One region of the Streptomyces nodosus genome, then DNA from elsewhere that is predicted to be linked to it. Evidence: riboswitches for the same ligand, from Rfam matches in the RefSeq annotation. Region 1 holds a riboswitch; the other holds the start of a gene.
What was found. Region 1 has a riboswitch for glycine ahead of gcvP (aminomethyl-transferring glycine dehydrogenase). Riboswitches for the same ligand answer to the same signal wherever they lie in the genome.

Region 1 (4,204 bases):
CGGCTCCATCTCCGTGGTCGCGTTGAGCTTCATGGTGCAGGAGCCCAGCGGGATCATTCCGCGGTCGAGGGCGTAGTCCCGGTCGGACAGCCGGCGCAGATAGCGCAGCATCGCGGTCTCGGAGCGGTGCTGGTGGAAGACGGGGTGCGTGAGGTAGTCACCGGTGCGCAGCAGCGACTGCGGGAGCGCGTCCTCGGTGCTCGCGTCCAGCGCCTCGACCTCGCCCTCGACGCCGAACGCGGCCCATACGGCATCCAGCTGGGCCCGCCCGGTCGTCTCGTCGCAGGCGATCGAGACCTGGTCGGCGTCGACCGGACGCAGATTGACGCCCCGCTCGAGGGCGGCGGCGACCACCTCGGCGGCCCGCCCGGGCACCCGCGCGGTGAGGGTGTCGAAGTAGGCGCCGTGGACGACCTCGACCCCGCCCGCGGTGAGACCGGCGGCGAGGACCGCGGCATAGCGGTGGGTGCGCCGCGCAATGGTCCGCAGCCCCTCCGGGCCGTGGTGGACGGCGTACATACCGGCCATCACGGCGAGCAGCACCTGGGCGGTGCAGATGTTGCTGGTGGCCTTCTCGCGGCGGATGTGCTGCTCCCGCGTCTGCAGGGCGAGCCGGTAGGCCTTGTGGCCGTCCGCGTCCACCGAGACGCCCACCAGCCGGCCGGGCAGGCTGCGGGCGAACTTCTCGTGCACCGCCATGTAGCCGGCATGCGGGCCGCCGAAGCCCATCGGCACGCCGAAGCGCTGCGTCGTACCGATCGCGATATCGGCGCCCAGCCCACCGGGCGAGGCCAGCAGGGTCAGCGCCAGCAGGTCGGCGGCGACGGTGACCACCGCGCCCAGCCCGTGCGCCTGCTCGATGACCGGCTTGATGTCCCGCACGGCACCGGAGGCGCCCGGGTACTGGATGAGCACACCGTTGATCTCGCGCTCGGCGATCCCGGCGGGGATGCCCTCGGCGAGGTCGGCGACGACCACCTCGACGCCCGTGGGTTCGGCACGGGTCCGGATCACGGCGACGGTCTGCGGCAGCGCGTCCGCATCGACCAGGAAGAGGCCCTTCTTGTTCTTGCCCATGCGCCGGGACAGCGCCATCGCCTCGGCGGCGGCCGTGCCCTCGTCGAGCAGGGACGCGCCGGAGGTCGGCAGGCCGGTGAGGTCGGCGACCATGGTCTGGAAGTTGAGCAGGGCCTCCAGACGACCCTGGGAGATCTCCGGCTGGTAGGGCGTGTACGCGGTGTACCAGGCCGGGTTCTCCAGCACGTTCCGCAGGATCACCGGCGGCGTGAAGGTGCCGTGGTAGCCGAGACCGATCATGGAGTCCACGACCTGGTTGCGGCCGGCGAGCGAACGCAGCTCGGCGAGCACCTCGGGCTCGGTGCGCGCACCGGGCAGGTCCAGCGCGTCGGCGTTCTTGATCACATCGGGGACGGCTGCGGCCGTGAGCTCGTCGAGCGAGCCGTAGCCGACCTGCGCGAGCATCTTGGCCCGCGCCTCCTGGTCCGGCCCGATATGGCGCTGCTCGAAAGGTGTGCCCCGTTCGAGCTCGGAGAGCGGAATGCGATGGGCGGTCATTGCGGAGGCCTCCTGGTCTGACGCGACCTGCGAGGGGCACCACGGCGCGGGTACCCGGACGGCCTCCCCCTCTGTCATCTCAACCTGAGAGCTTCACCGGTCCGCCCGAGGGCGCTCCGGTTTTCACCGTCGGTGAGGGCGGAGTCCGTCGAGACCCGCCCTGCTTTCCAGAGTGACCTCGTCCGTGCGGTACGTGAGCCTGAGAGATTCCGGGGAGGGTTTGCTCCTTCGGCGCCTCCGGACCGTTCCGGAGGACTCTCCCGCACGGGGTCAACAGCCGCTTGCCAGACTACCAGCGGCGACAACCAGGGGTTTTCGAGTGGCCGCCTGGCCCGATGTGCACTTTTGTAGTGCTTGATACGCACTTCTGCAGTGGTGACGGATGGGTGAGGAACAGGCTGGAGGGCCCGTGAAGACCGAGATCGACCCGCGCAACCTGATAGGCCGCAAGGCGTTCGACCGCAACGGGAACAAGATCGGCACGATAGACGAGGTCTACCTCGACGACGCGACCGGTGTGGCCGAGTGGGCGGCCATCCGGACCGGCCTGTTCAGCAGGGACGCCTTCGTCCCGCTGGAGCCCAGCGAGCTGGTGGAGGGCGCGCTCTGGGTCCCCTTCGAACGGGCCCTCATCAAGGACGCCCCCGACTTCGGCGTCGGTCGTCATCTCTCACCCGAGCAGGAGCTCCAGCTCTACCACCACTACGGGCTTGACGTGGCGGCGCCGCCTCCGCCGCCGGACCGCGACTTCGGCCGTCTCGCGGGGTCCGACGGGGCCTGAGGCCCGGTAGTAGGCCGGTCGGGCCCCCTGAGCACCAGGGGCAGCGGATCCGCCGGCTCCAGCAGGGGGTCGTCGGTGCGGAAGGTACGGACGCGTCCCGGCCCCGAGTGGGGCGTCTCGAACCGTACGGTGACCCGGCCGAGGCCGCTGCCCTGCACCCATCCGTGCCCGTACTCGGCGTGCCGGACGTCATGGCCCGAACGCCAGAGGTGCTCGGACGACGGTTCCCGCTGCTCATCCGCGGGCGGGGGCGTCTCGTCCGTCTCCGGCTGCTCGGCCGGTCCGGTCTCCCCCGCGGCCAGGTGCGCCTGGGCGAAGAGGTCCTCCTGGGTGTAGTCGGCGAGACCGCTGACGCCGACGCCGAGCAGCCGTACCCCGCCGGTGGTGTCCACGGAGTCAAGGAGCCGTGCGGCCGCCTCCCGCACCACCGCGGGGTCGTCCGTGGGCCCGCGCAGGGTCTCGGAGCGGGTCAGGGTGGAGAAGTCGTATCTGCGCACCTTGAGCACGATGGTCCGCCCCGACAGGCCGGCCTCGCGCAGCCTGCGCACACAGCGGTCGGCGAGCCGCTGCACCTCCAGACCGACCCGGACCCGGTCGTGGATGTCGATGTCGTAGGTGTCCTCGACCGAGACCGACTTGGTCTCCCGCTCGGCCACCACCGGCCGCTCGTCCTGCGCCAGCGCCATCGCGTACAGCGCGTGCCCATGGGCCTTGCCGAGCAGCCGGACGAGTTCGTCCTCGCCCGCGTCGGCGATCTCCTCGACGGTGGTGATCCCGGCGCGCCGCAGATGGTCCCCGGTGGCCGGGCCCACCCCCGGCAGGGTCCGCACCGACATCGGGCCGAGCAGCGCGCGCTCGGTGCCCGGCCGTATCAGCACCAGTCCGTCCGGCTTGGCCTGCTCGGAGGCGATCTTCGCGAGCATCTTGGAGACGGCGAGCCCGACCGAGCCCGTGAGACCGGTGCCGGTCCGGATGTCCGCGCGCAGCCTCGTCCCGGTCCGCCGCGCCGACTCCTCGTCCCAGGCCGCTCCCCCGGCCTCCAGATCCACGAACGCCTCGTCCAGGCTCAGCGGCTCCACCAGCGGCGACAGGTCCCGCAGCAGCCCCATCACCTGCTCGCTGATCGCCCGGTAGAGACCGAAACGCGGCACCAGATACGCGGCGTTCGGGGCGAGCCGGCGTGCCTGGGCCATGGGCATCGCCGAGTGCACCCCGAGGGCCCGTGCCTCGTAGGAGGCGGTGGCGACCACTCCGCGCGGGCCGAGCCCGCCCACCACGACCGCCTTCCCGCGCAGACTCGGCTTGGACGCCTGCTCCGCCGAGGCGTAGAAGGCATCCATGTCGAGATGCAGGACGGTGGGCGCGGTTCTCACATCTCCGATGCTGCCCTACGCCACTGACAACGGGCTCGCTCGCCGGAGGCGCGCCTCAGACGGCCCGGTTGCGCCGCCGTGCCAGTTCGTCCGCCGGATTGTGGCCGACGATGGTCTCCCCCGTGTCGACGCGCTCGCCGTGCAGCTGGGACAGCGCGCTCTCCACGTCCCGCCAGACGACGCCCACCGCGATGCCGAAGATGCCCTGCCCGCCCTGGAGCAGGGCGTGCACCTCGTCCGAGGAGGTGCACTCGTACACCGTGGCGCCGTCGCTCATCAGCGTCATCCGCTCCAGGTCGCGGAAACCGCGCTCCCTGAGGTGCTGGACGGCGCTGCGGATGTTCTGCAGCGACACACCGGTGTCGAGGAACCGTTTGACGATCTTCAGAACGACAACATCACGGAAGCTGTACAGCCGCTGTGTGCCCGACCCATGGGCGGGGCGCACGCTCGGCTCGACGAGACCCGTGCGGGC
Region 2 (4,204 bases), 3.8 Mb from region 1:
AGGTGTGTTCAGAAGCGACATGTGCTGCTACGACTCCTCAGCCGGCGATGTGGGCGGCGTACTCGTCGGCGGAGAGCAGGTCGTCCTGCTCCTGGGTGACCCGCACCTTGAACAGCCAGCCGCCCTCGAAGGGCGCGGTGTTCACCAGCGACGGGTCGTCCACCACGGCCTCGTTGACCTCGGTGATCTCACCGGTGACCGGGGAGTACAGATCGCTCACCGACTTGGTCGACTCCAGCTCGCCGCAGGTCTCGCCCGCGGTCACCGTGTCACCGACCTCCGGGAGCTGTACGAAGACGACATCGCCGAGCGCGTTGGACGCGTGCTCCGTGATGCCGACCGTCGAGACGCCGTCCTCGGCGTCCGACAGCCACTCGTGCTCCTTGCTGTAGCGCAGCTGCTGGGGGTTGCTCATGTCTGAATTCTCCTGTACGCGGGGAGTGGAGGTGAAAGGGGGACCGCCGGGGCGCTCACGAGCGGACGGGACATGCCCGGGGGCACGCCCCGGCTCGCGCCCGGTGGCTGCTACTTCTGGCGCTTGTAGAACGGCAGCGCCACGACCTCGTAGGGCTCGTGCTTGCCACGGATGTCGACCCCGACGCCGGGCGTGCCCGGGACGGAGTGCGGGGCGTCCACGTACGCCATCGCGATCGGCCGGCCCAGCGTGGGGGAGGGGGCACCGGAGGTGACCTCGCCGATCACCTCGCCACCGAAGACCACCGGGTATCCGGCGCGCGGGACGCGACGGCCCTCGGCGACCAGGCCCACCAGGACGCGCGGCGGGTTCTTCTCGGCGCGCTCGGCGGCCTCGACCAGCGCGGCGCGGCCGACGAAGTCGCCCTCCTTCTCGAACTTCACGACCCGGCCGAGACCGGCGTCGAAGGGGGTCAGGGAGGTGCCGAGCTCATGCCCGTACAGCGGCATCCCCGCCTCCAGGCGCAGCGTGTCCCGGCAGGAGAGGCCGCAGGGCACCAGACCCACCGGGGCGCCCGCCTCGGTCAGCGCCCGCCACAGGCCCTCGGCGTGCTCGGGGGCGGCGAACAGCTCGAAGCCGTCCTCACCGGTGTAGCCGGTGCGCGCGAGGAGCACCGGGACCCCGGCGACCGTGGCGGACAGGCCCGCGTAGTACTTCAGGCCGTCCAGATCGGCGTCGGTCAGCGAGCCGAGGACGCCGGCGGACTCCGGGCCCTGGATCGCGATCAGCGCATAGGCGTCCCGGTCGTCCCGCACCTCGGCGTCGAAGCCCGTGGCCCGCTCCACCAGGGCGTCCAGCACGACCTGGGCGTTGGAGGCGTTGGCGACGACCAGGTACTCCCGCTCCCCGAGCCGGTACACGATGAGGTCGTCGAGGATGCCGCCGTCCTCGCGGCAGATCATGGTGTAGCGGGCGCGGCCCACGCCGACGGAGGAGATGTTGCCGACCAGGGCGTGGTCCAGGAGCCGGTTCGCCTCGGGTCCGGTCACCGTGATCTCGCCCATGTGCGAGAGGTCGAAGAGACCCGCCTTGGTGCGGACGGCGAGGTGCTCGTCGCGCTCGGAACCGTACCGCAGGGGCATGTCCCAGCCGGCGAAGTCGGTCATCGTGGCGCCGAGCGAACGATGCAGGGCATCGAGCGCGGTACGGCGCAGGGGGCTACTGCTCATCGGTTGTGCTCCCAGGGCGATGGGGTCCCCCGCGCGAGCGGACGCCGAGCGTGGGGAGGGCGAGGTCGTTCCTCCCCATCTGTCATCGGAACCTGAGAGGTTCGCCATGACTCCGCGCGGCGGTCGTCACGGCTTGCACCTTGGGTGGAGCCACCGGAAGCGGCCCGCTTTTCAGATGTGCCTCGCCCGCGCGGTATAGGGGCCTGAGAGATTCAAGGGAGGGACTTGCTCCTTCGGCGCCCGGACGCAGATGCGTACCCGGAACTCTCCCGCGCGGATTCAAGCGGCCGGTATGCAGTTGGCGCGGACATCATTGCACGCCACACCCGCCCCGTGGCAGGGCCCATGTCCGTCACCGGGCTGTGGCGTTTCCCGCACCGGAACGTGAACCTGGCGCATTACCTTTTCTTTGCATTCGGCGGAGGCGGGTATCCCTGCCTTCGGGAGCGCGCTGCCAGGGAGGGCATGACGGTGAACAGGACCACGGTGTACGCCACGGCGCCGGACGTCACGGCGCCCGCACGGCCCGGGACGGGGACCCGGCGGGAGCGCGGGCCGGCGGGGCCCGGCGGGATCCGCGATCTGCGCGGGAGCGCCGGCCGCGGTCCGCACCGGCTCACCTTCGGGGCCGGCGATCTGGTCGTCGTCGCCGGTCTGCCCGGCGGCGGCAAGTCCACCCTGATGCGGCGCGCCGTGCGGGGCTTACGGGTCGACTCCCAGGACACCCGGGAGCGCTGGGACGGGCACCTGGCCCGCTTCCTCCCCTACGCGCTCTACCGCCCGCTGGTCCGGCTCACCCACTACACCGCCCTGCGCCGGGCGCTGCGCGCGGGCACCGGGGCCGTCGTGCACGACTGCGGCACCCAGAGCTGGGTGCGCAACTGGCTGGCCAGGGAGGCCCGGCGCCGCGGCGGCACCCTCCATCTGCTGCTGCTCGACGTCACCCCGGACACGGCCCTGGCGGGACAGCGGGCGCGCGGCCGGGGCGTCTCACGGCGCGCGTTCCTCAGGCACCGCCGGGCCACCCGCCGTCTGCTGCGCTCGGTGGAGGAAGGCCGTCCGCCCCACGGCTGCGGCTCGGTGGTGGTGCTCGACCGGGACGCGGCGGACGTCCTGCGCGGGATCGACTTCGCGGACCGAGCCACCTCGCCCGGCCACCCGCTAGCCTTTTCAGCCACAACAGCGGTTCTGAGCAGGCGGTAGGCAGATGGACTTCCAGGCGGACCTTCCCGCGGGCATTCCCCCACAGGCGCACCCCCATCCGCACGGCGGATGGCCGGGCAACGAACTGGAGGAGGTGCTCTCCGCCTCACTCGGCGTCCCCTCGTCCGGCGCCCGCATCGTCGAGGTCCTCGCCCGGAGCTTCCTGTGGGTGCCGTTGCCCAACGGCGGCGGCCCGCACAGCGAGTCCCTCGACCTGCCCACGATGGAGCTGGCGGGCCAGGCGTACGTGCCGGTGTTCAGCTCGGAGGAGCAGTTCCGCCAAGTCGTCGGCACCCATATGTCGTTCACGATCGCGCCCGCCGTCGAGTTCGCGCGCGGGCTGCCCCCGCAGGTCGGCCTGGCGCTCAACCCGGACGGGGTGGTCGGCGCCCCGCTGCCGCCGGAGGTGGTGGCCGAACTGTGCCGCGGCGGGAACACCCCGCTGGGCGGGCCCGTCACCGGGGGCCGTGTCCGGCTCTTCGAGCCCGACTGGCAGGACGATCCGGTGGACCTTCTCGCCGCCGCCTCCGCCGAGTTCGAGGCGACCGGTCTGGTGCTCACCGCGCGCCGCTGCCTGGCCGCGATCGAGACCGCCGACCCGGTGATGTTCATCGGCGTCGAACTCTCCTCCTGGGAGGCGGACACGCGCACGATCCCGCTGGAGGCGCTCGGCCGGGCGCTCGGCACGGTGCCCACCGCGACACCCGTGAACATGGTCTTCATGGATGTGGCCCAGGACCCGGTGGGGGACTGGCTGCGGGAGCGGGTGCGGCCCTTCTACCAGCGCGGGCACTGAGCCCGTCGCGGCCCCGGCACCCTGTGCCGGGGTGAAGTGGGCTCCCGCGTGTCAAGCCGCTGTCGGGATGGGCGCTTAACCTGGTTTCATGGCCGGAGCGGGACGAGTCACGGTCCGGCCCGGGGGCCGGACCGAGGCGGGACCGCAGGAGGACACGGTGCCCCGGACAGGGGAGAATGGCCCGGTCGGTGTGGTGCGGCTGAAAACCGCCCGCACCATACCGAGGTGTTCCGCCGGGGTTGTCAGGTTCGTGGTGAAGGGGCGGTAGAGGGTGAGCGCGTCGGGCACGGCTGCGGCCGGGCAGGTCGAGCACATGCTGCGCCAGGTGACGCCGGGGCGGTACGACGCCTATGAGGCGCTTCTTCGCGTGCTGTCGACCCCGTCGTCCGGTCAGGTCTGGATGCTGCTCTGGCACGGCCAGGCCGGTTCACCCGACGCCCAGTACGGGAACATGGAGGTGGACGGCCACGGCTACGCGCCCTGTGTCACCTCCGCGCAGGAACTCTCGGCCAGCGGCTGGAATCGCTCGTACGAGGTCGTCGACGGCCTCGATGTGGCCCG

Region 2: linked by a shared signal. The riboswitch ahead of gcvT (glycine cleavage system aminomethyltransferase GcvT) and the one ahead of gcvP (aminomethyl-transferring glycine dehydrogenase) in region 1 are both predicted to bind glycine.

The regions. Positions count from the first base shown of each region.
Region 1 is NZ_CP023747.1:1,433,777-1,437,980, forward strand. It holds gene gcvP (aminomethyl-transferring glycine dehydrogenase) at 1-1,575, opposite strand, end outside; glycine riboswitch at 1,753-1,848, opposite strand; gene CP978_RS06515 (PRC-barrel domain-containing protein) at 1,985-2,356, shown strand; gene CP978_RS06520 (DNA polymerase IV) at 2,278-3,729, opposite strand; gene CP978_RS06525 (MerR family transcriptional regulator) at 3,785-4,204, opposite strand, start outside.
Region 2 is NZ_CP023747.1:5,196,828-5,201,031, forward strand. It holds gene glyA (serine hydroxymethyltransferase) at 1-21, opposite strand, end outside; gene gcvH (glycine cleavage system protein GcvH) at 38-415, opposite strand; gene gcvT (glycine cleavage system aminomethyltransferase GcvT) at 526-1,644, opposite strand; glycine riboswitch at 1,714-1,825, opposite strand; glycine riboswitch at 1,826-1,926, opposite strand; gene CP978_RS23520 (AAA family ATPase) at 2,110-2,847, shown strand; gene CP978_RS23525 (enhanced serine sensitivity protein SseB) at 2,852-3,643, shown strand; gene CP978_RS23530 (enhanced serine sensitivity protein SseB C-terminal domain-containing protein) at 3,915-4,204, shown strand, end outside.